Regions from separate parts of the Serratia sp. NPDC078593 genome, predicted to be linked through region 3. Evidence: predicted binding sites of a transcription regulator. Region 3 holds the regulator's gene; each other region holds the start of a gene.

What was found. Region 3 encodes PurR, which represses purine synthesis genes. Its sites were predicted from a motif close to CANGCAAACGTTTGCNTG; they were not measured.
Region 1: a site for PurR is predicted at 4,432-4,449, ahead of ACQKDS_RS17725 (amino acid aminotransferase). Genes of this name have one in related genera too.
Region 2: a site for PurR is predicted at 4,632-4,649, ahead of purE (5-(carboxyamino)imidazole ribonucleotide mutase). Genes of this name have one in related genera too.

The regions. Positions count from the first base shown of each region.
Region 1 is NZ_JBNNGK010000020.1:20,337-30,650, forward strand. Features, by position in the region: gene ldtD (L,D-transpeptidase) at 1-1,667, shown strand, start outside; gene ACQKDS_RS17715 (DUF882 domain-containing protein) at 1,849-2,397, shown strand; gene ACQKDS_RS17720 (MBL fold metallo-hydrolase) at 2,462-3,109, shown strand; gene ACQKDS_RS17725 (amino acid aminotransferase) at 3,176-4,366, opposite strand; gene ompF (porin OmpF) at 4,611-5,708, opposite strand; gene asnS (asparagine--tRNA ligase) at 6,012-7,412, opposite strand; gene pncB (nicotinate phosphoribosyltransferase) at 7,617-8,822, opposite strand; gene ACQKDS_RS17745 (GGDEF domain-containing protein) at 9,197-10,314, opposite strand, start outside.
Region 2 is NZ_JBNNGK010000002.1:65,405-75,718, reverse strand. Features, by position in the region: gene ACQKDS_RS02380 (extracellular solute-binding protein) at 1-1,499, shown strand, start outside; gene cysS (cysteine--tRNA ligase) at 1,553-2,938, opposite strand; gene ppiB (peptidylprolyl isomerase B) at 3,349-3,843, shown strand; gene ACQKDS_RS02365 (UDP-2,3-diacylglucosamine diphosphatase) at 3,854-4,600, shown strand; gene purE (5-(carboxyamino)imidazole ribonucleotide mutase) at 4,743-5,267, shown strand; gene purK (5-(carboxyamino)imidazole ribonucleotide synthase) at 5,264-6,331, shown strand; gene ybbP (putative ABC transporter permease subunit YbbP) at 6,502-8,934, opposite strand; gene ybbA (putative ABC transporter ATP-binding protein YbbA) at 8,931-9,617, opposite strand; gene tesA (multifunctional acyl-CoA thioesterase I/protease I/lysophospholipase L1) at 9,588-10,226, shown strand; gene ACQKDS_RS02335 (SDR family oxidoreductase) at 10,252-10,314, shown strand, end outside.
Region 3 is NZ_JBNNGK010000005.1:80,129-90,442, forward strand. Features, by position in the region: gene ACQKDS_RS07690 (MATE family efflux transporter) at 86-1,459, opposite strand; gene ACQKDS_RS07695 (riboflavin synthase subunit alpha) at 1,699-2,349, shown strand; gene ACQKDS_RS07700 (I78 family peptidase inhibitor) at 2,396-2,695, shown strand; gene cfa (cyclopropane fatty acyl phospholipid synthase) at 2,902-4,053, opposite strand; gene punC (purine nucleoside transporter PunC) at 4,394-5,590, opposite strand; gene punR (DNA-binding transcriptional activator PunR) at 5,716-6,660, shown strand; gene purR (HTH-type transcriptional repressor PurR) at 6,664-7,689, opposite strand; gene ACQKDS_RS07725 (YnhF family membrane protein) at 8,003-8,092, shown strand; gene sodB (superoxide dismutase [Fe]) at 8,149-8,727, opposite strand; gene ACQKDS_RS07735 (C40 family peptidase) at 9,068-9,910, opposite strand; gene ACQKDS_RS07740 (Grx4 family monothiol glutaredoxin) at 10,313-10,314, shown strand, end outside.

The DNA.
Region 1 (10,314 bases), on a different contig from region 3:
TGACGCCACATTACCTTACTACGTTAGCACCACTGTATGCGGCTAATCACATGCAGCCGATGTGGCAGGATCGTGAAGCGGTACAGCAGTTCCAGCAGCAGTTAGCAGAATTAGCTATTTCCGGTATCCAGCCGCAGTTTAGCCAATGGGTTAAGCAGCTCACCGATCCGGCTATTAGCGATATGGCCCGGGATGTTGTGTTGTCGGATGCGATGATAGGCTACCTGCAATTTGTCTCCTCGATCGGAGCCAACGGTAACCAATGGCTTTACAGTACCATTCCGTACAAACTGGCGACACCGCCGACGACGGTAATCAACCAGTGGCAGTTGGCGGTACGGCAGGGCAAGGCGCGGATCTTCGTTGAATCGTTAGCGCCGCAACATCCACAGTACGCTAAGATGCATCAGGCGCTGCGAGAAATGCTGGCCGACAACCGCCCTTGGCCGCGGGTAGGCGGGGGGCCAAGCTTGCGCCCGGGGCAAACCAGCAATGACATTCCGGCACTGCGTGAAATTTTGCAGCGAACCGGCATGCTAAATGAGGCGCCGGCTACAAGCTTGTTCACTCAAGAGCCCACAGTGGTAAACAACACTGATACGCCGCCGGTGATGGATGATTTATCCGTCGATGAAGAAGGGTTGCGTAACAGTCGTGCTACGGTAGTTAGCCCGTCGTCTACATCGGTGGAGAATCTTAATGCGCCGAGCGAGAGTACATTCTTGCGACAACCACCGAGCCAGGTTTCAAGCGCTGATAACCGCTATAGCGAGGAGTTGGTTGAGGGGGTTAAACGCTTTCAGCAATGGCAGGGGCTGAGTGCGGATGGCATCGTCGGTGTGCGAACGCGTGAGTGGCTAAACGTATCGCCGCAAATGCGAGCTTCGTTGCTGGCGTTGAACATTCAACGGTTACGCATTCTGCCGGGGCATGTCAGCAATGGCATTATGGTTAACATCCCTAATTATTCACTGAGCTATTACCAGAACGGAACTGAAGTCTTGTCATCACGCGTGATTGTGGGTCGTCCGAGCCGTAAAACGCCGATGATGAGCAGCGCATTGAACAATGTGGTGGTCAATCCGCCTTGGAATGTCCCAACAACCTTGGTGCGTGAAGATATTGTGCCGAAAGCGATGCGTGATACCAGCTACTTCAGAAAACACGGATACACGATACTTTCCGGTTGGAGCAATGATGCAGAAGTCATTGATCCCTCGATGATTGATTGGAGTCGAGTCTCTGCACGTAACTTCCCGTATCGTATTCGCCAAGCGCCGGGAGCCAGTAACTCGCTAGGCCGTTTCAAATTCAATATGCCGAGTTCAGATGCTATTTATTTGCACGATACGCCGAACCATAATTTGTTCCAGAAAGATATTCGTGCTCTGAGTTCTGGTTGCGTTCGTGTGAATAAAGCGTCCGATTTGGCGAATATGTTGTTGCAGGATGCGGGATGGAACAATAGTCGCGTCTCTTCGACCTTAAAACAAGGTAATACCACGTTCGTCAATATTCGTCAGCGTATCCCGGTTAAATTGTATTATTTAACCGCCTGGGTTTCTGAAGACGGCAAGCCACAATTCCGTACAGATATTTACAATTACGATAATACGGCGAGATCCGGCGCACAAATTTTGGCTCAGGCCGAAAAATTAATGCAATAAATGCAGTAATTATAAATAAATAACGGTCAGAATACTGGACCATGTTATTGGCGCTCAGGCGATGAGCGCCGATACACCAAGGGATACCGATGGTTGACTCAGCCTGTCTGGGCGGTTATGGTTCGGTCAGTGCGCTTTTTTGTGCATATTTTTTGATATTTTTGCCGGATTTAACGTAAACATGGATACAATAGATCATAACCGTCGTAAATGGCTGGCTTTAGGTACTGCCGCCATGGGTATAGCACTGCTGCCCGGGCAAGCGTTTGCCAGCCTTTCTACTTCTCGCCCACGTATATTGTTGATCAATAATCTCAATACGGGAGAGTCGCTTAAAGCGGAATTCTTTGATGGTAAAGGTTACAATAAAGAAGAGTTAGCCCGCTTAAATCATCTTTTCCGCGATTATCGCGCGAATAAAGTCAAATCAATTGACCCACAGTTGTTTGATCAGCTTTTCCGTCTGCAAAGTCTGTTGGGTACCACGAAACCCGTGCAACTGATTTCAGGTTATCGATCGCTGAGTACCAACAATGCGTTACGTGGCCGCAGCCGTGGTGTGGCGAAGCACAGCTATCACACCAAAGGGCAGGCGATGGATTTCCATATTGAAGGTATCCAGTTGAGTCATATTCGCAAAGCCGCGTTAAAAATGCGGGCAGGCGGTGTAGGATATTATCCACGTAGCAACTTCGTACACATTGATACCGGCCCAGCACGAACCTGGTAGTTAATGTTGTACCCTGATTGAATGTGTCGGCCAGAAAGGTTCGGCTCAGTGAGTTTGGGGCTTTATGAAATATCAAATTATTCCTGTTACTGCGTTCAGTCAAAATTGTACGCTGGTTTGGTGTGAAAGCACGCAGCAGGCAGCGCTGGTGGATCCCGGTGGCGAAGCTGAAAAGCTTAAGGCTGCAGTCGCGGAAGCCGGGGTTACGCTGACACAAATATTATTGACGCATGGGCATCTCGATCATGTTGGTGCGGCAGCGGAACTGGCTGAGTATTATCAGATACCGATTTACGGTCCAGATAAAGAGGATGCTTTTTGGCTGGAAGGGTTACCTGCACAAAGCCGTATGTTTGGTATGGAAGAGTGCGCGCCACTGACACCGAATAAATGGTTAGCCGAAGGCGATGGTGTCCAGGTTGGTGAGATGGCGTTGAAAGTATTGCATTGCCCCGGGCACACTCCAGGACATATTGTGTTCATCAACGAAAACGCGCGTCTGGCGTTAGTGGGCGACGTGCTGTTTAATGGCGGTGTGGGGCGCAGCGATTTCCCTCGCGGTGATCATCAAGCATTAATCAACTCTATTCGTACTAAATTGTTACCACAAGGTGATGATATGGCGTTTATTCCAGGTCATGGCCCGATGTCGACCTTTGGCCATGAGCGCCAAACCAACCCGTTCCTGCGTGAAGAGCCGGCAGTCTGGTAACGTTATTTCCCGGCAGAAATAACGAAGGGGCGCTTGGCGCCCCTTTTCTATGGGTGGAATACTGTTTTACAGCACGGCGACGATGGCTTCACACAGCGGTGCCATATTGTCAGGCGTCATGCCTGCTACGTTGACGCGGCCAGAATTCACTGCGTAGACACCAAACTCATCACGTAAACGGAGTACTTGTTCTTTGCTCAAGCCGCTGAAAGAGAACATTCCATTCTGATTGATGATGAAGCTGAAGTCTTGCTTCGCCCCTTTTTCTTGCAAGGTGTTCACGAACAACTGACGCATGCGATGGATACGTTGACGCATGTCGCTCAGCTCTTGCTCCCAGATGGCGCGTAGCGCTTCATTACTCAGGATCGTGGCAACCACGGCAGCACCGTGTGACGGTGGGTTGGAATAGTTAGCACGGATAGCGGCTTTTACCTGGCTAAATGCACGATCGGCAGTTTCGCTATCAGCAGCAACAACGGTACAGGCACCGACACGTTCGTTATACAGACCAAAGTTTTTAGAGTAAGAGCTGGCAACAATCAGTTCTTTATGTTTTGCCGCGAAAATACGAAGCCCTTGGGCATCCTCTTCCAAACCGTTAGCAAAACCTTGATAGGCAAAGTCAAACAGTGGCAACCAACCGTTGGCGACAGACAACTCAGCCAGCTGTGTCCATTGTTCAGGGGTTGGGTCGATACCGGTTGGATTATGACAGCAGCCGTGGAACACCACCACATCACCCGCCTGTGCTTGCTTCAGGCTGGCGATCAGGCCATCGAAGTTCAGTGAATGATTAGCTGCATCATAATAATCGTATTCCAGTACTTCTAAACCTGCAGCGTGGAACACGTTTTTGTGGTTAGGCCAGCTAGGGTTACTGACCCACACACGTTTGGCGTCGGTTTGGTTGGCGATAAAATCACCTGCAACGCGTAGCGCTCCAGTGCCACCCGGCGTTTGCGCGGTGCGAGCGCGTTTATCAGCGATAATTGAACTATTTTTGCCGAACAGCAGTTCCTGTGTGCAAGTGGCGAAAGCCGGGATCCCTTCAATACCGAGGTAATTCTTGGTGGTTTCATTTTCCAGCAGATATTGCTCGGCTTTTTTTACGCTGGTTAACACCGGCGTTTTGCCCGTTTCGTCTTTATAGACGCCAATACCGAGGTTAATTTTAGTTGGACGAGCGTCCGCGCGGAAAATGTCAGTCAGACCCAGAATAGGATCGGCAGGTGCTGCGGTGATGTTTTCAAACATGTCAGATGCTTCCATGGCTTAGAGTTAAGCTGTCAGAGACATCAGGGTAGCGCCAGACATGCGCTTTGCCAACCGTTTGCGAGAAAAACACATCGATCTTGTGATGAGTGCATATTCAGCACAAAAAATGACGGGAAAGGGGATACCGGTAGCATAATAATTTACCGTACCTAAAAACAAAAACAGGGCCGAAGCCCTGTTTTATCACGTCGCGATGGCGAACCACCGTTAAGTGTGTAACGAATTAGAACTGGTAAACCAGACCCACTGCTACGATATCGTCGGTGTTCAGACCCAGCGGGTTGTTGTCATTCAACTGGTTGATTTTGTAATCAACATAGGTAGACATGTTTTTGTTGAAGTAGTAAGTCGCACCGACTTCTACATATTTGATCAGGTCAGCATCGCCGATACCTTCGATATCTTTACCTTTGGACTGAACGTAGGCAAGAGAAGGACGCAGACCGAAATCGAACTGATACTGAGCGACCAATTCTAAGTTCTGTGCTTTGTTAGCGAAACCGGTAGCGCCGTTTTGTGCGCTGTTGGTGTTGCTGTTTTTAATGTAGGTGGCGTTGCGTGTTTCACCGTACATTGCTGCCAAGTAGACGTTATTCGCGTCATATTTCAGCGCAGTTGCCCACTGCTCAGCGCGACCATCGCCACGGCCATAGGTTGCGGTAGTCTGGCCATCGGTACGGTCAGATGACGCATAGGCTGCGGAGATACCCACACCGATTGGTGTTTCATAAGTAGAGGACACACCCCAACCGTCGCCATTGGAGCGTTTGATATCGTCGCGCTCGTTTTTACCTTGATACTGAACACCGAAGTTCAGGCCGTCAACCAGACCGAAGAAATCGTTGTTACGGTAAGTCAGCAGACCGGTAGAACGGCCAACCATAAAGTTGTCGCTACCTGCAGAGTCGCCACCGAATTCTGGCAGCATATCGGTCCAGCCCATTGGGTCATAGACGATACCGTAGTTACGGCCGTAATCCAGAGAACCGTAGTCGGCAAATTTCAGACCCGCGAAGCCCAGACGCGTTTTGTTGCCGTCCTGAGCATCAGAACCGCCTTCGCTGTTGTTAGCCTGAATGTTGTATTCCCACTGGCCGTAACCGGTCAGTTGGTCATTAATCTGAGTCTCACCTTTGAAGCCAAAACGGACATATGACTGGTCGCCATCATCGCCTTTGCTGTCAGAGAAGTAGTGCAGGCCGTCAACTTTACCGTACAGATCCAGCTTGTTGCCATCTTTGTTATAGATCTCGGCAGCGTTTGCTGCACCGGCAGCCAACAAAGCCGGGATTACCACTGCAAGAATGTTGCGCTTCATCATTATAATTACCCTCATTGGTGTTATTCGGACACCTTGCCACTGCCGACAATAATTCTTTTGGAACTATTGTTGATAGATTGGTGTCGTTCTGTGTCTGCATGCAGTGTTCCATTCACCGTCAGGTTAATCTAGAACGAAAATGATACTAATACCCTAATCAGGTTTCAAAAAGAAACATTGTGTAACTAAATATTAATGAAAGGGAACTTTGTGACGCAGGTCAAGAATAAAAAATGCGAAAGGCCAGCGAGGCTGGCCTTTGTTTTGTAACAAAATGGTAGTAAAACGCGCAGATTTAATAAATTAGAAGCTCGCGTTACGTGGCGTACGAGGGAATGGAATGACGTCACGCACGTTTTGTACCCCGGTCACATAGGCGATTAAGCGCTCAAAACCTAAACCGAAGCCAGAATGTGGAACGGTGCCGTAACGACGCAGATCGCGATACCACCAGTAATCCTCTTTATTTAGCCCCATTTCTTCCAGGCGCTGATCCAACACATCGAGGCGTTCTTCACGCTGTGAACCACCGATAATTTCGCCGATACCCGGGGCTAATACGTCCATTGCCGCCACGGTTTTACCGTCTTCATTCATACGCATGTAGAATGCTTTGATGTCTTTTGGATAATTTTTGACGACTACTGGCGCCTTGAAGTGTTTTTCGGCCAGATAACGCTCATGCTCTGAAGAGAGGTCGATACCCCAAGACACTGGGTTTTCGAAGGTTTGCCCGGATGCTACCAGGATGTCGATGGCGTCGGTATAATCCACTTGAGCAAAATCGGAAGACACAAAGCGCTTCAGGCGTTCAACGGCATCTTTGTCTACGCGTTCAGCGAAGAACTGCATATCGTCGGCACGTTCGTTCAAAACTGCCTGGAAAACATATTTCAGCATGCTTTCCGCTAAGCCTGCGACATCGTCCAGACTGGCAAAGGCGACTTCTGGCTCAATCATCCAAAATTCAGCCAAGTGGCGGCTAGTATTGGAGTTTTCTGCACGGAAGGTTGGGCCAAAGGTGTAAACTTTAGATAACGCACAAGCGTAAGTCTCACCGTTCAACTGACCGGATACGGTCAGGAAGGCTTCTTTACCGAAGAAATCCTGGCCGAAGTCGACCGCGCCTTTATCGTCACGTGGCAAATTTTCCATATCCAACGTTGATACGCGGAACATTTCACCCGCGCCTTCGGTATCCGAGGCCGTGATCAGCGGTGTTGAAACCCAGAAATAACCGTTTTCATGGAAGAAGCGGTGAATAGCCTGCGCCAGGGTGTGGCGCACACGCGCAACGGCACCAATCAGGTTGGTACGTGGGCGCAAGTGGGCGACTTCACGAAGATACTCAATGCTGTGACGTTTGGCCGCCATCGGGTAGGTATCGGGATCATCCACCCAGCCTACGACGCTAATTGCGGTTGCTTGCAGTTCGAAACTTTGGCCTTCGCCGGGTGAGGCGGCCACTTTACCGGTGACTTCAACAGAGCAACCGGTGGTCAGATGCAGAACTTCATCCTGATAATTCGGCAGAGAATTATTAACAACGGCCTGTAACGGATTAAAGCAGGAGCCGTCATAAACGGCGAGGAAGGAGATACCAGCTTTAGAATCTCTCCGGGTACGCACCCAGCCGCGCACGGTGACTTCACTGTCAACCGCAGCACGTCCTTGCAGCACGTCGCATACAGGCACTACGCTCATAGATTTCTCTCTTTAATTGATTTGATGTAAGAAATAGCTAACAACCCAAGAAAATGGGGATTCGACTATGTTACTTGCCGCAGTGCAGAGCACAAGTAGAAATCGTCAGAATGATGCAACATTATTTCTTGGCGTAGGGGAAAAGGGCGGGGATGATAGGCAAAGAGATAAAAGCCGGCGTGAGGATTTCACCCGGCTTTGTCATTAGCTGGCTTTTTTTACGCGCGGTAAATCAAACGCTTTACGCAGGGCGTTGACAAAGGCCTTGTCTTGGCAAATGGTCTTGCCCGGGCTGTCAGACAATTTAGCGACGGGTTTACCATTACACTCCACCAATTTGATTACGATATTCAATGGCTTGACATCGGGAATGTCGCAGGTGAGGCGCGTGCCGATACCGAAGACCAGATTGACGCGCTGGTCGAAACGGCGGTATAGCGCCAAGGCTTTCTCCAAATCTAAATTATCAGAAAACACCAACGTCTTACTGACCGGATCGATGCCGAGATTTTCATAGTGGGTGATGGCTTTCTCGCCCCAGGCGAAGGGATCGCCGGAGTCATGCCGCAGGCCCTGATAATGTTTGGCAAACTGTGGGCCGAAATCGCGCAGGAAGGCGTCCATGGTGATGCAGTCGGTTAAGGCGATGCCCAATTGCTTTGGGTATTCATCCAGCCAGGCCTGTAGCGCGGCGCGTTGGCTGTTTGCCAGCACGGGGCTGATTTGCTGATGAGCTTGGAACCATTCGTGCGCTTGGGTACCGACTGGCGTTAGGCCGAGTTGGTGCGCCAGAGCGTAGTTACTGGTACCGACCAGATAAGGGAATTCTTCCTTTAAGGTGCTGACGATAGCGTGCTGTACCGCTTGTGAAAAGCGGCGGCGAGTACCGAAATCCATCAGCTTGAAGCGCGAGATATCCACATCTGCGGCCATTTTTTTGAATTCAGCCAGCTTGCTGCGTAACTGAGTAACGGCCATATCAGGTGTGACCTGCGGCGAACGGTGGCGGTGCACCACTTCGCTGATCATGGCCAGTAATGGCACTTCCCACAGGATGACTTCGCGCCACGGCCCGGTGATACGGATGTGTAATTTACCGTCGCGATCGTCAATGCTGACTTGTTGCGGATCATAGCGGAAATGGCGCAGCCAGTTAAGATAATCCTGCTGGAAGAAGGGCAGGCTTGAGAGATACTGATATTCAGTTTCCGTTAGCACCAGTTGGCTCATCAGCGCGATTTGCGCACGGATTTCATCGGCATATTCTCCCAGTAACTCGTCGCCACGGCAGCGGAATTCCGCCGCGACTGCGATCGTGGAATAGCGATGGAATACTGCTTGCTGCATATGAAGCTTGTAAGCATCAGTATCAAGCAGTGATGTCAAAATCGGGGAGGCGTATTGAGTCATAGCGCGTTACAGCATCCTCGTCAGGCGCGTGTCCAAACCTGGATAGTTCCGGTATACGTCAAGCTGTTTCGTTATTGGCAATCTGATGTCCCTCCAAACCGTTATTGCCACGTTTGCGAGGATACGCTCAGTTGTCGTCATGACGTCACTTGCATGATTTGGGCATGATCAAAAAGATGAAGGAGTATACCCGGATTATCCTGTTATTGAAGCGCCATCACACCACAAATTATCGATGAGGGTCGAGGATTAAACGTGCGCTTGTTCGGCGTTAGCCGGCGTTAGCAACAATGAAAGACAGATAAACCAATAAACTGAGTAACTTAGTTGAATTAGTGATAAAAATTATAAGGTTAATTATTTTAAACACAGGCTTAGAGAAAATGAATATCCGGGTGTGTTGCGATACTGTCTTTACCGTTTTTCTTGCAAAAATACAGCGCTTCATCCGCCTTTTTGATCGCCGTTTGTAACTGTTTAAAGTGGGAAACCTCAGCAATCCCGCAGCTGATGGTAAAACTCACGCTGCCGCCTTCGGCCAAAGGTAACTGCAACAGGTGTGTTTGTTGACGCAGTTTTTCCATCACTGCACGGGCGTGCTGTAAGGTACAATGGCCAAGGATGACCGCGAACTCCTCACCACCGTAACGACAAAAAATATCATTGCTGCGGAAAGCGCCGCGCAATAGCTCACCAAATGCGACGAGTGCGCGATCGCCGACGTCATGCCCGTAAGTGTCATTAAGGACTTTAAAGTTATCGATGTCGATGAGGCAGAATGCGAGTGGGTAGCTGCTGTCATCGAGCGCTGCGCATTGACGAAAGAACTTGCGGCGATTATAGATATTGGTTAATGGGTCGAGATACGATGATGTTTCCAACTCTTTAATTAAGGAAAATTTTTCATTTTCTAAGCGAATCTTTTCCATATGGTAGAGCTTTAATTGATTAATAGCGTTACCAATCGCAATCAACTCCTGACTGTAAAACACTTCATTGGTATCAATGGCCATATCGCCTTGTGATAATCGCTGAATATTGTTTTGCGTTTTTGTCAGCCAGCGGCTGATGTTGGAGCAGAAAATCAGGGAGGGTAATAAAAAGAACAGCGTGATTAAAACACCGAGAGAAATCATGCCGTCAATCGCGGCTTGGCTGCGGTACATTTCATTGCGCGACGCAATCATTTCCAGGTTGAAACTGCGCTGATACAGCTGCTGGGAAAGCTCGCTAATGGTTTTTACATATTGATAAATGAAATCTGCATCGAATGCGCTGTTATGCGTGGTCGACTCATACAGTTCGCTGGCGATCCGATCGGTTTCTTTGCGGGAAACATGTTGCAGTAACTGATTGATAATCGATGTGGTTTTAGCATCTTCATAAGCGATTTTCATGAAAGTCAGTCGGGAGCTGAGTGCGTTTAACACGCCGGTTAATTGAATCGCTTTTAAATACGCATTCTTCCTATCCAGGCTGTTGATGTTTACGT
Region 2 (10,314 bases), on a different contig from region 3:
TTTCATTTTTTACCGATCAACCCCCACAGATTTTGATCGCTATGGATTGCGACAAAACCCGTGATCTAACCCAAGCTGCCTATTTGGGAAGTCTCAGTTCTTGCCCGCCAATTTGGCAACTTTGCGGTAACGATCCTGCTATCGTTGCGAACCAATTTAGCTATCAAATGGATTACGCACGGCTTGGCGCCGAAATAGCGGGCTATATTGAGGCTAAAGGCCGCGCAGAACCTACGGTAACATTAACAAATCGTGGTTTTGCACTGGGGGAAGTACAGAGTCGGGCAATCCCGGTTAACAGCGAAGTATTGAATATGCTCATACTGCCCAGCCCGTCGACAGATGCTTTGAAAAAATTGCTGCCGCATTTTACTCGTCAAAGCGGTATAAAGGTTAATCTTGCCATTTACCCTTATGCTGAAATATTCGACATTCTCTCAAATCTATCCCTACATCCCCATTACGATCTACTGCGGATAGACATGGCCTGCTTCCCTTGGCTCGCAGAGAGGACCCTTCGCCCACTGGCTGATATCAATGCATCACTATTGGCCTTGCAGCAGCATTTTTCTCCTGAAATCAACGCGCACTTTAGCCAAATTGACGGCAAGGCCTATGGATTGCCGTTCGATGCCAGCACTCAGTTACTGTTTTATCGCCGTGATTTATTTGAAGACCCAACCATTAAGCGCATGTTTTATGAAAAATCCGGTAAAGAACTCGCTATCCCTAATAACTTTACCGAATTTGATGCCATCAGCGCTTTTTTTACCGCTATTCATCAGGCTGGGGATCCACAACGTCCTCTTGGCTCATCAACGATGCTTAGCAATTCTGGGTTAATTGCTACCGAGTTTCTCCTCCGTTATTACGCGCTGGGAGGCCGGTTGGCTCAGAACGATCTCGCTCCCCGTCTTGAGCCAGAGATAGCCACAAACGCTCTTCGACAATATCTCAACCAATTAGTCATCACTGCCAACCTCAACAGTGAATGGTGGGATGAACCCGTGGCTCTATTTGAGCAAGGGCAATTAGCGATGCTGATCATGTATATGAATCTCTTTAATGATGTCGCTCACAGCCCAATATCTCCAGCGATAGGTTCTGCCCCGGTACCTGGCGGCGTTCCACAAATGGGCGGTGGCTCACTCGGCATGTCTCGTTTTAGCCAAAAAAACACGGCGGTAACGCAGTTTTTTCATTGGCTGTATTCACCGGAAATCACCACTAATCTGGTATTACTCGGCGGCAATAGCGCCCATCAAAGTATCTATCAAAATCAACGCATTCTGCATCAATACCCTTGGCTCGAACAATGGCGTAATACCCCAGGCACAGGCATTCGTGAAACGCACGGATTACGCGGTGAACGGTTTAACTTACGCCTTGCTGAGTTCATTATCGGGCAAGGCATTACCAACGTAGTGAACAACATCATGACGCCAGAACAAGCTATCATCTATATCAATCAACGATTGCTCAACGAAACCCTGCCCTAAAAAAAACCGGCTGGCTCTCGCCAACCGGTTATTTATACGGACAACCTGGCTAACTACTTGCGCCGCCAGGTGGTGCCTTGGGCACCGTCTTCCAGCACGATGCCCATCTCGTTCAAACGGTCGCGGGCAGAATCCGCCAGTGCCCAATCCTTGGCTTTACGTGCATCGTTACGTTGTTTAATCAACGCTTCAATCTCTGCCACTTCCCCGTCGTCTGCTTGCGCACCGCTTTGCAAGAAAGCTTCCGGCTCCTGTTGCAACAAACCGAGCACCTTAGCTAATTTACGCAATTCAGCGGCCAGCGCATTGGCGGCCGCCGCATCTTCGCTCTTCAGGCGGTTCACTTCACGCGCCAAATCAAACAGTGCGGAGTACGCTTCTGGCGTATTGAAATCGTCGTCCATCGCTTCACGGAAACGTGTTTCGAATGCCTCACCGCCAGCCGGCGCCGCCGACGCGTCAGTGCCGCGCAGTGCGGTATATAAACGTTCCAGCGATGCACGCGCTTGCTTCAGGTTTTCTTCGCTGTAGTTCAACTGGCTGCGATAGTGCCCGGACATCAAGAAGTAACGTACGGTTTCCGCATCGTAATAGTTCAAAACGTCACGAATGGTGAAGAAGTTGTTCAGTGATTTAGACATCTTCTCTTTGTCGATCATCACCATACCAGAGTGCATCCAGTAATTGACGTAAGGGCCATCATGAGCACAGCTGGATTGGGCAATTTCGTTTTCGTGGTGCGGGAACATCAGATCTGAACCGCCACCGTGAATATCGAAATGCGTTCCGAGTTGTTTGCCGTTCATCGCAGAACATTCGATGTGCCAGCCTGGTCGGCCTTCACCCCACGGTGACGGCCAGCTAGGTTCACCCGGCTTGGACATTTTCCACAATACAAAGTCCATCGGATTGCGTTTCACATCGTCCACTTCAACACGCGCACCGGCTTGTAATTGTTCCAGATCCTGACGTGACAGCAAGCCGTAGTCAGGATCGCTGTCGATGGCAAACATCACGTCGCCATTACTGGCAACATAGGCGTGATCGCGCGCGATCAAACGCTGAGTAATTTCGATGATCTCGGCAATATGCTGTGTAGCTCGCGGCTCTTGATCCGGGCGTTCGATCAGCAACGCGTCGAAGTCGGCGTGCATTTCAGCCAGCATACGGCTGGTCAATTGATCGCAGGTCTCACCGTTTTCAGCCGCCCGGCGGATGATCTTATCATCCACATCCGTCACGTTACGCACATAGTTCAAGTCATAACCGAGATAACGCAGGTAACGCGCCACCACGTCAAAAGCAACAAAGGTGCGTCCGTGACCAATGTGACACAGGTCATAGATAGTTACCCCGCACACATACATACCGACCTTTCCGGCATGAATAGGTTTAAATTCCTCTTTCTGACGACTCAGGGTATTAAATATCTTTAGCATCGGGACATTCCGTGGTGTGCGTAGTAACAGTGTTAAAAATAGAATCAGCGTATTGAACCGCGAAGGCCGATCTAATGCAAGGTTAAGGCCACGCTTTGCTGTATATGGCGGCCAAAAAGTACCTAAAATCAAGCTTCATTTCGTACTTTAGTCTAACAAAACCGCCATCAGCAACGGCCTATGCTGCCCACTACTGACTCATTAATAGAGATATGTTATAAAGTCGGTCTGATTGTTCACACCTTTATACCCGTCATACTTCACGTTGCATGTGTGTTGGCTGCGCTCGTTCCCCCGAATCACTTACCACAGTAAGCTCATCGGGATTCACGTCCTTGCCGCCTTCCTGCAACGCGAATTATTTAGGGTATATATGTGGCATCTCACTTCACCTTGTTAGGATTAAAACTATGGTTACTTTCCACACCAATCACGGCGACATCGTCATCAAGACCTTCGCAGACAAAGCACCGGTCACCGTTGAAAACTTCCTGAACTATTGCCGCGCAGGTTTCTACGACAACACTATTTTCCACCGTGTTATCAATGGCTTTATGGTTCAAGGCGGTGGTTTTGAGCCGGGCATGAACCAGAAAAACACGCAGGCGCCAATCAAAAACGAAGCAAACAACGGTCTGAAAAACACCGTTGGTACCTTGGCGATGGCACGCACCAACGATCCGCACTCTGCGACTGCCCAGTTCTTCATTAACGTCGCAGATAACGACTTCCTGAACTTCCGTGGCGAGAACGCGCAAGGCTGGGGTTACTGCGTATTTGCTGAAGTCGTTGAAGGTATGGACGTCGTCAACACCATTAAAGGCGTGAAAACCGGCCGCAGCGGCATGCACCAAGACGTGCCTGTTGAAGACGTGGTCATCACCCGCGTTAGCGTCAGCGAGTAATCGCAACTGCATGAGCACCTTGTTCATCGCAGATTTGCATCTCAGCGCACAGGAACCGGCAATTACTGCCGGTTTTCTGCGTTTTTTGCAGCAAGAAGCAGTCCATGCGGATGCGCTATATATTCTTGGCGATTTGTTTGAAGCGTGGATTGGCGACGACGATCCCGAACCGTTGCACGGCGAGATCGCCGCGGCATTGAACACGCTGCAACGCGCCGGTGTTCCCTGCTATTTCATCCACGGCAACCGTGATTTCCTGCTCGGTCAACGCTTTGCCAAAGCCAGCGGCATGATACTGCTGCCTGAAGAACAGGTTATCGAACTGTACGGCCGACGCATCTTGATCCTGCATGGCGATACGCTGTGTACCGACGATCGGGCATATCAGGAATTCCGCCACAAAGTGCATAAACGGTGGATTCAACGGCTATTCCTCGCCCTGCCTTTGCGCTGGCGCTTGAAGATTGCCGCCAATATGCGGGCGCGCAGTCAGCAAAGTAATCAGCATAAATCATTGGAGATCATGGATGTCAATCCGCAAGCTGTTGAGCAGGCGATGGTCCGCCACAATGTGCATTGGATGATTCATGGCCATACGCATCGCCCTGCCGTGCACAAATTGTCATTGAGCTCTGGCGACGCGCACCGCGCAGTGTTAGGTGCCTGGCACGTTGAAGGCTCGATGATTAAAGTCAGCGCCGATGCCGTCGAGCTGATTGCCTTTCCCTTTCAAATGACTGACTCACCGCCGCGGTAAAAATTTCGCGATTTTGACGGTGAAAACCCTCGACGCAACCGTTTTCCTTGCCGTTTACCCATGATATGCTCTACGCCCTAAAACGGTCTGCCGTCGTAGACAACAGGCCGACGCTGGTACACTCTACAGGAGCCTTACACCCATGGGAGCCAACGCTGCTTCAGCCACCAATGCTGGGGCTAAAATCGCAATTGTAATGGGATCCAAAAGTGACTGGGCCACCATGCAATTCGCGGCCGATATTCTGACCTCGCTTGATGTCCCGTTCCACGTCGAAGTCGTTTCCGCCCACCGTACGCCGGATAAACTGTTCAGCTTTGCCGAACAGGCGAGTCGCAACGGCTTTGATGTGATTATCGCCGGAGCCGGCGGTGCCGCGCACTTGCCAGGTATGCTGGCGGCGAAAACACTCGTTCCGGTGCTGGGTGTGCCGGTGCAGAGCGCAGCGTTGAGCGGCGTTGATAGCCTGTATTCCATCGTCCAGATGCCGCGCGGCATTCCGGTCGGTACGCTGGCGATTGGCAAGGCTGGCGCAACAAATGCCGCGTTACTGGCGGCGCAGATTGTGGCACTGCACGATACCGCACTGGCGCAACGTCTGGCCGAGTGGCGTCAATCGCAAACGGATGAGGTGCTGAACAACCCAGATCCCAGGGAGGAAGCATGAAGCCGGTCTGTGTATTAGGCAATGGTCAGTTGGGGCGTATGCTGCGCCAAGCGGGTGAACCCTTAGGCATCGCCGTTTATCCCGTCGGATTAGACGCCGAACCGGAAGCTGTCCCTTATCAAAACAGTGTGATTACCGCTGAAATTGAGCGCTGGCCGGAAACGGCACTCACGCGCGAACTGGCAACGCACAACAGCTTCGTTAATCGCGATATCTTCCCGCGGTTGGCCGATCGCCTCACGCAAAAACAGTTGCTCGACCAGCTCAACTTAGCGACCGCACCGTGGCAACTGCTGACGGATGCCGCTGAGTGGCCGCAGATATTTAGCCAGCTGGGCGAACTGGCAATAGTCAAACGCCGCGTTGGCGGCTACGACGGACGCGGGCAATGGCGCTTGCGTCCAGGCCAGCAGAACCTGTTGCCTGACGATGCCTACGGTGAATGCATCGTCGAGCAAGGCATTAATTTTTCTGGTGAAGTATCACTGGTCGGCGCACGCGGCCACGATGGCCAATGCGTATTTTACCCGCTAACCCACAACCTGCATGAAGACGGTATTCTGCGCACCAGCGTGGCATTACCCACGCCAAACCCGGCACTGCAACAACAAGCTGAGCAAATGCTCTCGGCGATCCTCAATGCGCTAAATTACGTCGGCGTCATGGCGATGGAGTGTTTTATCGTCGGTGATCATCTGCTGATTAACGAATTGGCACCGCGCGTACACAACAGCGGCCACTGGACGCAAAATGGCGCGTCAATCAGCCAATTCGAACTGCACCTGCGGGCGATCCTCGGCCTGCCACTGCCAACGCCGGTGGTCAATACACCGTCAGTCATGATCAACCTGATTGGTACGCAAGTGAACAACGCGTGGCTGGCGTTGCCGCTGGTACATTTGCATTGGTATGACAAAGAAGTTCGCGAAGGCCGTAAGGTCGGGCACATAAATCTCAACAATCCCGAGGCGAGCGCGTTGAAACACACGCTACAGCAACTCGCACCACTGCTGCCGCCCGACTATCACAGTGGTTTGGCCTGGGCCCAACAACAGCTTTTGTAATCGGTATCGCTGGTACCATTACCCGGGCGTAGCATGGCTGCGCCCGCCCTCACTCGCATTCGTTTAACTCAGGCGAAACTCTTCACTACTACGTCTAGCCCGATGACTTTGCCGTGCATGTAGGGGCGTAGCATGGCTGCGCCCGCATTTACCCAGCTAAAATAACGTGGTTAATCCTGATAACTGCGAAACAGCGCCTGACCGCGCAGCAAACGCACACCCAGCCAACCGCCACACAGCGACAGCAGCAGCGCACTCAATGCCGGTAATGACCACCACAATATCGGCGTCGGCTGCCACGGGAAGTCGAACACGCGGCTTTGCAACAACCACAGTGCCGCCTCCGCGCCGACGGCGGCGGCAATCCCCGCCACAAACCCGAGCAGCGCAAACTCACACCATAGCGTGCTGCGCAACAGACGTTTACCGGCACCCAAGGTGCGATAAACCACCAGTTCCTGCCGCCGTTGTCGCATACCAACCTGCACCTGTGCCAGCAACAATAAACCGCCGCAGATCACCACCAAGACCACCATCACTTCCAGAGCACGGCTTACCTGCTGCAAAACGCCGCTAATCTGTTGCAGGATTGAACCAATATCCAGTAGGCTGAGCGTCGGAAATTGACGATTTAATTGCGTGAGCATGCTGCCGTCGCCGTCATAGCGGAAGCTGGTCAGCCAAGTTTGCGGTTGACCGTCGAGCGCGCCCGGCGGGAAAATAAAGTAGAAGTTTGGCTTTAAGCTTTCCCAATCTACCTGCCGCAGGCTGGTCACTTTGGCGTTAAATGATTGCGTATCCCCACTGAACGTCAACGTATCGCCCAGCTTAACGTTTAATCGTTCAGCCACGCCTTCATCCATCGACACTTCGCCGGTTTTCGGTGGCCAATCACCCGCCGTCAAGGGGTTATGCGCCGGTCGCTCTGCCAACCAGGTGAGATTCAGCTCACGGTTTACGGCCTCGCCGCCAGGATCGTCTTCATGTACCCGTTCGGTCGCTGCCTCTTGGTTTATTTCCGTCAGTCGTACCCGCACAATCGGATAGAAAGTTTCCAGCGCGACCTGCTGCTGTTGCAGGAATGCCTTCACCTGCGGTACCTGTTCGCCTGTCATGTTGAGTAAGAAATAATTCGGCGTCTCCGGCGGTAACTGTTGTTGCCAACGATCCAGTAAATCCCCGCGCAGTACCAGCAGTAACGCCAGCAACATGAATGACAACGAAAACGCCGCCAGTTGGCTAACCGTCACCCACGGCTGATGCAACAGACGATTGATCGCCAGCCGCAACGCCAAGTTACGCACGGTGATACGACGCAGCAACAGTAAACTGCCCCAGCCAATGCCACCCAACAGTAACGCCAACACCACCATACCGGCCAAGATTGACCACAAAAGTGTGCTGGCTCCCATCAGCACCGTCAGCAATACCACCACCACCACGGCGGTGACCGGCAAGAAATAGCGCAATGGCCAGACGTTAGCCACCACATCACGCCGTAACACGCGCAACGGCTGAGTTGCCAGCAGCTGACGATACGGCCGTATACCCACCAGCACAGAGATCAGCACCAGCGCCCCCATCGACCACAGCCACGGCCAGCCACCAGCCGCAGGCAGCTCACTCGGTAACACCGGTGCCAACAAACGGATTAACAGCGCTTCAAATGCCAGCCCGATCGCACTGCCGCACGCGGCCGCCAACGACAATACCGCCAGCCATTGCCCAATGATCAAACGACGCAACGCTTTGCGCCCAGCGCCTAAGGTTTTCAGTACCGCAATCAGATCGTAACGGCTGCGGCAATAATGGCTCATCGCCACCGCCACTGCGGCAATCGACAGCAGCAGCGTCAATAATGCCGATAACAGTAAGAATTGCTGCGAACGTTGCAGTGACTTACCCAGCGCACTGCCTGCATCTTCTGGCCCCTGCCATCGTTGGTCGGCTTGCAGTTGCGGCATCAACTGCTGTTCGTAACGCGTCAGATCTGCCGGTGCGCCGGCAAACATATAGCGATAGGTTAGCCGGCTCCCCGGCTGCACCGCCCCGGTTTTGTCAACATCGGCCATATTGATGAGAATGCGCGGCGCGGTCTGGAAAGGATTAAAACCGGCGTCTGGCTCTTGAATAACTTCCCCGGCAATGCGCAATGTCGTGTCGCCCACCTCCAGGTTATCGCCGACCTTAATCGCCATCAGCGCCAACAAACGCGGGGCAACTAATACCGTACCAGGCTGAGGCTTAACGTTAGCTGGGCGTGTCTCGAGTAAGCCATACAGAGGATAAGCCAGATCGGTCGCTTTAACATTGACCAACTGGGGACGATTGCCTGCGTAAGTCATCGTCGTAAACGACAGTTGGCGACTCACCTGTAAATCCTGTTGTTTTGCTGCCAGCAGCCAATCTGCCGGCACCGGCCGCGCACTGCGCAGTACCCGATCGCCAGCGATAAAGTCACGGCTTTGCTGGCTCAACCCTTTATCCATTCGATCGCTGATGCTGCCCAGCGCCAGCACACAAGCAACCGACAGCGTCAACGCCAGCCAAACAATCAACAGTGACGGAGAACGCCACTCACGCCAAAACCAGCGCCCAATCATGCTTCCTCCCACAGCTTGCCTTCGCGCAGGCGCAAGCGTCGCTGGCAACGCGCCGCCAGCGTTTCGTCATGCGTCACCAATATCAAGGTGGTAGCAAAGTCACGATTAAGCGAAAATAACAGTTCAGCAATCCGTTCACCGGTTTGACGATCGAGGTTACCGGTCGGCTCATCGGCAAACAACACCCGTGGCCGACCACTAAAGGCGCGCGCCAGCGCAACCCGCTGCTGTTCGCCACCGGAAAGCTGTGCCGGCAAGTGGTTAAGACGCTGACCTAACCCGAGTTGTTGTAACAGTTGTCGCGCCTGCTCACGGCTTTGACGATCGCTCTCCCCACGCAACAACGCGGGCAATTGCACATTTTCTAGCGCGTTAAGCGTTGGTACCAACATGAATGACTGGAACACAAAACCCACATTTTTGGCGCGCAGCGCGGCGCGGCCTTCCTCATCCAAGGCGGTCAGCGATTCCCCCAATAAATGGACATCACCTGCGCTGCCATCGTCCAACCCGGCCAATATCCCCAGCAAGGTTGACTTGCCTGAACCTGACTCACCAATCAAGGCAATTGTTTGTGCGGGTTTGACAACCAGCTCGACTCCGGTAAGGATGGTGAGCTGATGCTCACCCTGACCAACGTGTTTACTAAGATGATGAACTTCAAGAACGTTTTCCGCTGGCATTTTCCTTTCCTTTTGCTGTTAAGCGTGTTCGGTTTACGTGCGGCTGCCGCCGATACGTTATTGATTCTTGGCGATAGTCTCAGCGCCGGTTATCGTCTGCCGGTGGCGCAAGCCTGGCCAACGCTCATGGCCGATCAATGGCAGACAGCCGCTGATACACCTTCGGTGGTTAATGCCAGCATCAGCGGCGATACCGCCGCGCAAGGGTTGGCACGGTTGCCTGCGTTATTAAAACAGCATAAACCACGCTGGGTGCTAATTGAACTGGGCGCCAATGACGGCCTGCGCGGCTTCCCGGCACCAGAGATACAGCGCGATCTCAGCCAGATCATCACCCTGACGCAGCAGGCGAAAGCGCAGCCGCTGCTGATGCAAATCCACATACCGCCGAATTACGGCCGCCGTTATACTGAGGCATTCAGCGCGATCTACCCAAAACTTGCCGAGCAGTACAACATTCCGTTGATACCGTTCTTTATGGAGCAAGTCGTGCTAAAACCGGAGTGGATGCAAGACGACGGGCTACATCCCAACCGGGATGCACAGCCGTTTATCGCCAACTGGATGGCGGAACGCCTGAAACCACTAGTAAAACATGAGTCTCACTAAATAGGGTTGTACACTAGGTAAAGTTATGCAAAAAGCGGTATTAATAACCGGTTGTTCAAGTGGCATTGGCCTGATCGCAGCACAGGAT
Region 3 (10,314 bases):
GCTGCGCTTATGTGCAGAGAGGTGGTTTTTTCTGCAATCGCCGAGTGTTGCTACCGGCTGACGTTGGCAGCCGGTAAAACTCCGTTTAACGCGTCGAACGCTGCATGATCAACGCAGGAGGTTGGCGTTGCAGCCAGCGCATGCGCCAGAGCATCATAATTGCCGCAAAAGTCAGGCCAATAATGAAACCAATCCAGAATCCGCTCGGGCCCATTGCGGGCACGAAAACGTCGGTCAGCGCCAGCAGATAGCCGCTTGGCAATCCCAACACCCAATAGGCAACAAAGGTGATGAAGAAAATTGACCGCGTATCTTTATAGCCGCGTAAAATTCCGCTGCCGATCACCTGAATGGAGTCAGAGATCTGATAAATAGCGGCTAAGAGCATCAAATGTGAGGCCATCATCACCACTGCCGGGTTGTCGTTATACAGCAGGGCGATCGGTTCGCGTAGGGCGACAGTAAACAGTGCGGTGCAACTGGCCATAGCGATACCGACGAAAATCGCCGAGTAGGCGGATACGCGCGCCGCATCTACGTCGCCTTCGCCCAAGCGGTGGCCGACTCGAATCGTCGCACCAACGCCTAACGAAAGTGGGATGACGAACATAAGAGAACTGAAGTTTAATGCGATCTGGTGACCCGCAACGGCGACGATACCGAGTGGCGATACCAACAGCGCCACCACGGCGAACAGCGTGACTTCAAAAAATAGCGCCAATGCGACCGGCATGCCGATGGCGATCAAGCGCTTCAAGGCAGCCCAATCCGGTGTTGAAGCATTGTCTGTCAGTTTAATATCACGCTGTGACGGCGCACGGGTTGCGTACCAACGCATTAACAGGAACATGATCCAGTACACGCTGGCGGTCGCGACACCACAGCCTACGCCGCCCAATGCGGGCATACCGAGCTTTCCATAGATAAAAACATAGTTAATCGGAATATTAACCAGTAAACCAATAAATCCGATCACCATGCCCGGTTTGGTTTTAGACAGACCTTCGCACTGATTTCGCAGCACTTGGAAGAAGAGATAACCCGGCGCGCCCCACATAATGGCATGCAAATAACCGACGGCTTTCTCCGCCAGTTGGGGATCAATATTGTGCATCATATTGAGTAGATATTTGCTGTTATACAGCACCACCATGATGAGCACCGAGACACCGGAAGCCAGCCAGAAACCCTGACGCACCTGATGCGCAATGCGATCGCGTCGGCCTGCCCCGTTGAGCTGGGCGATAACAGGGGTTAACGATAACAGCAGGCCGTGGCCGAAGAGAATGGCGGGTAGCCAAATTGACGTGCCGACCGCAACGGCGGCCATATCCGTGGCGCTGAAAGCACCTGCCATAATGGTATCTACCACACCCATCGCCGTTTGGGATATTTGCGCGATAATTACCGGGATAGCAAGAGCCAATAAACTACGCGCTTCAATAAAGTACTTCTGCACGCATACACCTTTTTGATTATTTAGCGATTGAGGAGGGTTGTCGATCAATGACAACAATTAAAAATAGCGGAATTTTTTCAAAACAATTGTACCTGCTCATGTCGCATTAGCAAATGCCGCGATTAAATCGCGGATAAATGCGCCGATGCGCATTTTTTGTCGTTGCAGGTTTGGATTTCTCCGGCTATCTGGGGCAAACTGGCGCATAAGCGCTTTACATCTATTTTAAAGAGGCACACATGTTTACCGGTATCGTACAAGGCACCGCGCCGCTGGTTGCTGTTGAAGAAAAACCTAACTTTCGTACTCACGTCATTGAATTGCCAGAACACTTATTGCCTGGGTTAGAACTGGGCGCCTCGGTGGCGCATAACGGCTGTTGCTTAACCGTCACCGCCATCAACGGTAATCACGTGAGTTTTGATTTGATCAAAGAAACGTTGCGTTTGACCAATCTCAGTGATCTTACCGTCGGTGATAAAGTGAACGTTGAACGCGCAGCCAAGTTCAATGACGAAATCGGCGGGCATCTGATGTCTGGCCATATTGTGTGTACTGCGGAAATTGCCAAAATTTATACCTCCGAAAATAACCGCCAGGTATGGTTACGTATGCCGACCGCAGAACTGATGAAATACGTTTTGCATAAAGGCTTCATTGGTATTGACGGCATTAGCTTGACCATTGGTGAGGTAGTGAATAACCGTTTTTGCGTACATTTGATCCCGGAAACGCTAGAACGTACCACGCTAGGTAAAAAACGCCTAGGCGATAAGGTCAACATTGAAATCGATCCGCAAACACAAGCGGTGGTGGACACCGTAGAACGTGTGTTGGCCAGCCGTGAAGCGGCGATGGCGGTTGCCGCTGAGTTAGCACCAAAGCCTTGAGTCGGGCATTCTGTTCATTATTATCGACAACCAGAGGAGCAAAAACGTGAAGTTTTATCAGAAAACGTTGATGTTAGCGGCGCTGATGGCACTGGCTGCCTGTAACAGTACGACAAAAAACAACGCGGCGTCACCCGCGGTGGATGCGGCAAGCGATTCCTGCGGCGCGGCGCAATATCAGAACTACGTCGGCAAACCTCTCTCGTCGTTGCAAGGCGTGCGAATCGATGCGCGTCAGGTTCGGGCTATCCCTTACAATGCTGCCGTGACCATGGATTTTAACATGAGTCGCCTTAATTTTTTGGCGGACCGTGATGACAAAATCATCCAGGTTTATTGCGGTTGATCGATGTTCGGTAAGAAAACACTCTGCTCCGGCTTTGAGCTTGATGACGAAGTCGCCTGATGGCCAGAGATAGCCGGGCATAGTGTAGCTAGGGGCGCTCCGGTGGCTTACGCCACTACGACTCCGTAGCCACGCTTTCCCTAATAACGGACTTTGTCAGCAGTCAGAAACCCTGCTTCGGCAGGGTGTTTTACGTTGTAGGCGATTTAACGTGGTACGCGTATTCCACCCTGAATGCCTTTCGGGCTAAATACCACTTGCCATAATTGAATATCACGCGCGCGAAATGCACCAGCACAAGCGTTCAGGTAATAACTGAACATGCGTTCGAACCGCTCAGAGTAACGTGCAGACAGCTGTGGCCAGGCCTGTTGAAAGCGTTCATACCATGCCATCAACGTGCGATCGTAATCCGCACCGATGTTATGCCAATCCTCCATCACGAAGTGGTCTTCACTGGTTTTCGCAATATGCTTGATGGACGGTAAACAGCCATTCGGGAAGATATATTTGTTGATCCACGGATCAACATTCATATCTGTCCGATTTGAACCGATGGTATGCAACAAGAATAATCCATCGGGTTTCAAATTGCGTTTTACCACGTTAAAGTAGGTACGGTAATTTTTAGGGCCAACATGTTCAAACATACCAACGGAGACGATGCGATCAAACTGCTGATGCAGATCGCGATAGTCTTGTAGTTGGATATCAACGTCCAGCCCGGCACAGCGCTGTTGCGCCAGCTTTTGCTGTTCGGCGGAGATGGTCACGCCGACAACCGATACGCCGTAATTTTTGGCAGCAAAAGCCGATAATCCCCCCCAACCACAGCCGATATCCAGCAGCCGCATGCCGGGTTGTAATTGCAATTTCTCGCAGATCAGGCGCAACTTGCCTTCTTGTGCCTGTTCGAGGGTGGTGGCGTCCTTCCAGTAACCGCAGGAGTATTGCATATAGGGATCGAGCATCAGGGTAAAGAGGTCATTACCAAGGTCATAATGCTCTTTGCCGACAATCCATGCGCGTTTTTGGGACTGTAAGTTGAGTAGGCGAGCGGCGGCGATGCGTAGCGTGTCTTTAATGTGGCGGGGGAGTTTTTGCTCTAAACCTGCTGCGATGACGCGATGAAAGAATTCGTCTAATCGTTCGCATTCCCACCAGCTATCCATATAACTTTCGCCAAGACCCAGCGAACCTTCCTGTAATACACGTTTAAAGAAATCGGGGTTTTTAACCTGTATATCAAAAGGACGTGAACCGTTTATTTCAATATCGGCCATGCTGAGCATTTCATGAGCAATACGATACCAATGATTGTCTTGGATGCTCAGATCTTCTATACACGATGAACTCATAGCTTCTCCATCACCTTTCTTCTGACTTATGGCCCGATAGAAAAAGCGTAGTCAATTTCTGCGGGCACATACGTACACCAACGGAAACCTTCACCGCGGTGTCTGATATCCGATATGAACAGAGGGAAATTCTGAGAGGCCCAAGTGATAGGGGGCTTGGGCAAACGCATCAATAAATAAATTGTGACGCCACACGCGTCCGCAAAGTTACTTGCAATACAAAGATATTATCTGTGTTATTTTTGAAGGTCGTTTTCGAGTATAGGCCTGCCGAGGCGCTTACTCAACTGTAAAACGCACTCGGCAAATATATTTTTTAAGTGACGATTAACACTTGCGGTTATAACGCTGAGTTAGCGTGTTCCCCCAGAAGATTCGTCACCGTTTTACCTCGTTGCATCAGATAACCCAGCGCGGCCAATACCACGGTAGAAACCATCACCGTCGTTGTCGCCAATAGCGGTTGTTCAATATAGGCAGAAACCAGCATGCTGGCGATAAAACACAAACCGAGCTGCAAGGTGTTTTGCAGCGCGGCTGCTTTACCGGTGCTTTCTGGGAACGGCGTCAAGGCGTTCGCCACCACAATCGGGTAGGTGGCCCCGTTCACCAACGCCATAAAGCAGAACGGAATCAGCAGGGTGGTCAGGGTTGGTGAAGTGAGTGTTGCCACCAGATACAATGCCAGCATGCTGATGCCATACGCGGCTAGCAGCCAAGGCAGCAGCGTGTTGCCTTTCATCCGATTTAACGCCGTCCGGCAGCCGTATCCCCCTAACAGAAATGCCAATGTTTGTGGCACATAACTCAGGCCGATGTCATTTGGGCTGTAGCCCATATTGCCAAGTATGAACGGGGATCCGGTAAGCCAGGCGAAGAAACCGGCTGAACAGGCGGCGAATACCATCACATTACCGCTGAATACCGGTGATTTCAGCAACTGCAGGAAACCTATGCCGCTTTTGCCCTGTGCCGCGGCTTCCTGCCGTGAGCTGTCTTTGAGCAGCAGCGTTGGCAGCAGTAGGAGAAGGGTAATACCCAGCAGAACGGCGAAAATTGAACGCCATCCCATATGATTTAACAGCCATGCGCCAACCAACGGTGCCAGTGCGGGTGACAGTGCAACCAATGGCATAATGGTGGCGAATACGCGGTTTGCGCTGCCTTCACGATACCGATCGATGACGATCGCTTGCCAGCTAACGGCGGCAGAACAGACGCCAATGGCTTGAATAAAGCGCAGTGTCCACAGTTGTACGGCGTTATCCGCCCACATCATGCCAAGACAGCCGAGGCCGAACAGCGTCAGGCCGATCAATAAAACCGGTTTACGACCCAGACGGTCGGACAGTGGCCCCCACAATAATTGCGCAAAGGCGAAGCCAGCGAGAAAAATGCTAAGGCTGGCGCTGATGGCGCCGGCAGAAATTTGCAGTTCTTGCTGCATCACGCCGAAGGCGGGCAGATACATGTCTGTGGCCAGATAGCCGAGCATGCTTAAGCCAGCCAGATAGAACATAAATCCAAAGTTTCGCATGGTCTTTCTCATTAATTTTATGTTGGTGCAGGTTTTTTTTAGCGCCGCAAGTGTATCTGGCTGGATCTCTGCTTGTGAAACGGTAATATTTGCAAAGTGCTGTTAAAAAAATTGAAGGCAAAGCGATGTGGTCTGAATATTCCCTTGATGTTGTTGATGCGGTTGCGCGCACCGGCAGTTTTAGCGCGGCGGCACAGGAGTTACATCGTGTGCCGTCTGCGGTCAGTTATACCGTGCGTCAGTTGGAGCAATGGCTTGCCGTACCACTGTTTGAGCGCCGTCACCGTGATGTGGAGTTGACGCCCGCGGGGGCGCTATTTGTTCATGAAGCACGCGATGTTATCAAAAAAATGCTCAACACGCGGCGTCAATGTCAGCAGGTCGCTAACGGTTGGCGCGGGCAGTTAAAGATAGCCGTCGATATCATTGTTAAGCCGCAGCGTAGCCGACAGTTGGTACTGGATTTTTATCGCCATTTTCCAGATGTAGAACTGTTGGTACAACCGGAAGTGTTTAACGGCGTATGGGATGCGTTAATCGATGGCCGGGCAGATATGGCAATTGGTGCAACCCGCGCGGTTCCAACCGGTGGTGGTTTTGCTTTTCGCGATATGGGTTTTATGAACTGGCTGTGTGTCGTGAGTGCCGATCACCCGTTAGCGGGGTTACCGGGGCCGCTAAATGATGAGCAACTACGGCCGTATCCCTCATTGGTGTTGGAGGATACGTCGCGAACGTTGCCAAAACGCGTGACGTGGTCACTGGATAACCAGCGGCGGTTGGTGGTGCCAGATTGGGTGTCCGCGGTGGATTGCTTGTGCAGCGGTTTATGTGTCGGCATGGTGCCCGCCCATCGTGTGTTGCCGCAGGTTCAGCGTGGGGAATTGGTATCGCTGCAACTTCCTGAGCCATTTCCACCCAGCGCCTGTTGCCTGACATGGCAACAAAATGCGCAATCACCGGCGATGGCCTGGTTATTGGATTACCTTGGTGACAGTGACACGCTGAATCAGGAATGGTTGAGTGAAGAGAACCTACCGGAACGCCCTGAGAAGGCGCCCCGGCAATAATGCTTAGCGGCGGTAATCAACGAAGGGGCCATCGGCGACCGAGCGACGCTCGATCAGCTTAGGGTGGACTTCAATCACCTGCGACTCTTCACGCTTACTGATAATACGATCCAGCAACATGGTAAATGCCATCTCGCCGAGGCGCTCTTTGGGTTGATGAATAGTGGTCAGCGCCGGGGTGAAATAGCGCGCATTGCGCACATTGTCATAACCGATCACCGAAATATCCTGTGGTACGCGCAAACCGAGTTCATCAGCGGCGCAGATCGCGCCCATGGCCATAATGTCACCACCGCAGAAAACGGCGGTGGGGCGGTGTTTTTGTGACAAAATCTGGTGCATCGCCTTGTAACCGGATTCTGGCTCGAAGTCACCTTGGACGATCCATTCATCGCGAACGTCAATATTGGCCTCTTGTAACGCTTTCAGGAAGCCTTGGTGACGGCCGCCGCCGGTATTACGTGAGAGTTGGCCGGGAATGGCGCCAATGTCGCGATGGCCGCGTTCAATCAGGTAACGCCCCGCCAGATACCCGCCCTCAAAGGCATTATCGATAATGCTGTCGGTGAAATCGCCGCGTGCTGCGCCCCAATCCATGACGACCATCGGAATATTGCGGTGATCCTCCAGCATCCCGAGCAGTTGATCGGGATATTCGGAACACATCACTAGCAGACCGTCGACACGTTTTTGCGCCAGCATGGCCAGATAAGCGCGTTGTTTATCGAGATTATTGTGGGAGTTGCACAGAATCAGTGTGTAACCTTTGCTGTAGCAGCTGTTTTCCACGGCTTCAATCACTTCGGCGAAATAGGGCGCTTCACTGGACGTGGCGAGCAGACCGATAGATTTAGTGTGGTTAACCTTCAGGCTACGTGCCACGGCGCTGGGTGAATAGTGTAACTCTTTGATGGCAGCCCAAACGGCCGCTTTAGTTTCTTCGGCGACGAAACGGGTCTTATTGATGACGTGCGAAACGGTGGTGGTGGAAACGCCCGCGCGTTTGGCCACATCTTTAATCGTTGCCATGTAAAGAATGACTCCTGAACCCACATGTTGCAGCATGTAAGCATGTTGTTAATCGTTTGCCCGCGTAGATCCTTCTCTAGAGTCACGAAAACTTGGTTTTTAGTGTGGAAGTTGTCAGCCACTTGACTCAGGAGGGACGCATTGACCGCTACGCAGTAGTGAACTGCGAATTTTGTCGCATATTGAGCAAAAGGGGAAGATCTAATAGGAGTTATAGACAACAAGATTTTATCGGCGAACTGTGGGAAAATGATTTGACGCACCAAGGTTGTGGATTTTATGCTTATCCAAATAATTTGATCAGGAGCTTCTCATGGATACCGATTTGAAAATGTCTTTGTTCACCACGGTGTGCGCACTGGCATTAATTATTGTTTTTAGCTTTACCGCTGCACTGAACTGATCTCGCTAAAAGAAGGGCCGTTCCTAAACAGAACGGCACCTTTTATCTCACGGCCGTTACGCCAAGTTTTCTGTCACGAATGCCCAGTTAACCAATGCCCAGAAGTTTTCCAGGTAGTTTGGACGCGCATTACGGTAATCGATGTAATAAGCGTGCTCCCAAACGTCCACGGTCAGCAAGGGTTTGTCTTCACCGGTCAGCGGCGTGGCGGCATTGGATGTGTTCACGATAGCCAATGAGCCGTCGGCTTTCTTCACCAGCCAGGTCCAGCCAGCACCAAAGTTGCCCACCGCTGATTTGGTGAATGCGTCTTTGAAGGCAGTAAAAGAACCGAAGGATTGGTTAATGGCCTCTGCGACTGCGCCAGTCGGTTCGCCGCCACCTTGTGGTGACAGGCAATGCCAATAGAAGGTGTGGTTCCACACCTGTGCGGCATTGTTAAACACACCGCCGTTAGAGGTTTTGATGATCTCTTCTAGCGATTTGCCTTCGAACTCGCTGCCTTTCACCAGATTATTCAGGTTTACCACGTAGGTGTTGTGATGCTTACCATAATGATATTCCAAGGTTTCTTGGGAAATGTGCGGTTCGAGGGCATTTTTCGCGTATGGTAGTGCAGGTAATTCAAACGACATTGCTTTCTCCTTTATATACAGCGCTATTGTTCCAACGTTGGCCGTTAAGCATCGGCATCAACGATAACCCTTCATACTTCACGTTGCTTGAGTGTTGGCTGCCTTCCGTCACCCTGGTCACATAGTGGGCTATGCTCCCAGGGATTCATTCAGTTGCCGCCTACAAGCAACTCGAATTATCTTGGGTATAAATGGCTTTGTTTTTATTGTGGTTATTAATCTTAACAACTTTTAAGGTGAATAAAAGGTTTAAAGCGTGCTAAATCACGCTTTGGTCAAAGCATCCGCAGATTGGATGAAGAGAGGCATGTTGCCCAATGTTAGATTGCGTCATGGCATATTAACGAATGGTTTTGGGTGTCATCACGCGGCGAGCGCCGATGTAATGGCTTTGCCAGTAGTCACTATTGAGTTTGCTGATACGAATCTCTTCGCCGGTGCGCGGTGACTGAATAAACTGACCGTTGCCAAGATAGACGCCAACATGGTCGGCGACACCGCGATTGTTGATGCGAAAGAACACCAAATCACCACTTTCCAGCTCGTTTTTCTTGATTGGAGCGGCATCGCGCAAATGGTACATTTCGTTAGCGGTGCGCGGCATTTTGATTTTCATCACATCTTTATAGGCATAATAAACCAGCCCACTGCAATCAAAACCGGTGCGTGGCGAACTGCCCCCCCAACGATAGGGTTTACCCATTTGGCTCATCAGCTTGGCCAAGGCGGTCTGCTTCGCATGTTGATAGCGTTTTTTATGTGCTGCACTGAGTTTCGGTGGACGAGTATTGTGCTGCAGCTTTTCACTGCGTAACCGATGCGTGTTCGTTAAACCAGCGGTGCGATGGCGACCATAACCTTTTTTGTAGCCTTTTTTGGGCGGTGTGACGTTTATTTTCGCACTGTGTATCGCTTTGCGTGTTGATTTAACCCGGGTGGATTTTTTAGCCGTTTTGATGGTTGTGTTTTTAATCGTCTTTAATCGAGGCGTTTTTTGCGGCGTGGTGGTTTTGGCCTTTTTAGCGGCCTTTTCTGCTTTCTTTTTTTTACGTTCGCTCAGCCGTGCTTCATTCACATGGCTTTTACGTAGATCAGCGCTAACGCCAGACGATGGCGCAGCCTGTGCCAAATTTAACAACACTTGAGCAAACAACAACGCAAAAAGCGCAATAATTAAACGCATGTTGACGACACCAACCCTGGACAGGAACCCGCGACAGTATTCCGTAAAGACACGCGATAAAACAGTGAATAACCTGCAAATAATAATCCATATTGTGAGAAAACGTTAATAGCATTTTTAATAATAAAAAAAATAGCGCGGGTAGAGGCGACATCAATATCACTCTAATCGCACCGAGAGAGGTTACCCAACTGTACGGATGGGGAAATCTAGGGTGAAAAATGCGGGTTAAAAATGTTAATCTGCAGCTAGGTTTTGACCATAATGGCGTTATCAGCGCTGTGTGGAGACGCAGTCGGAATGCCCTTGCAAAAGATAGCGTTTTTTTGCGGGGTATCCAGCCGCTACAATAGCCAGCGAGATGCATGTTGTAGCCATGATGTGGCTTGAGGAAGCAATAAAAT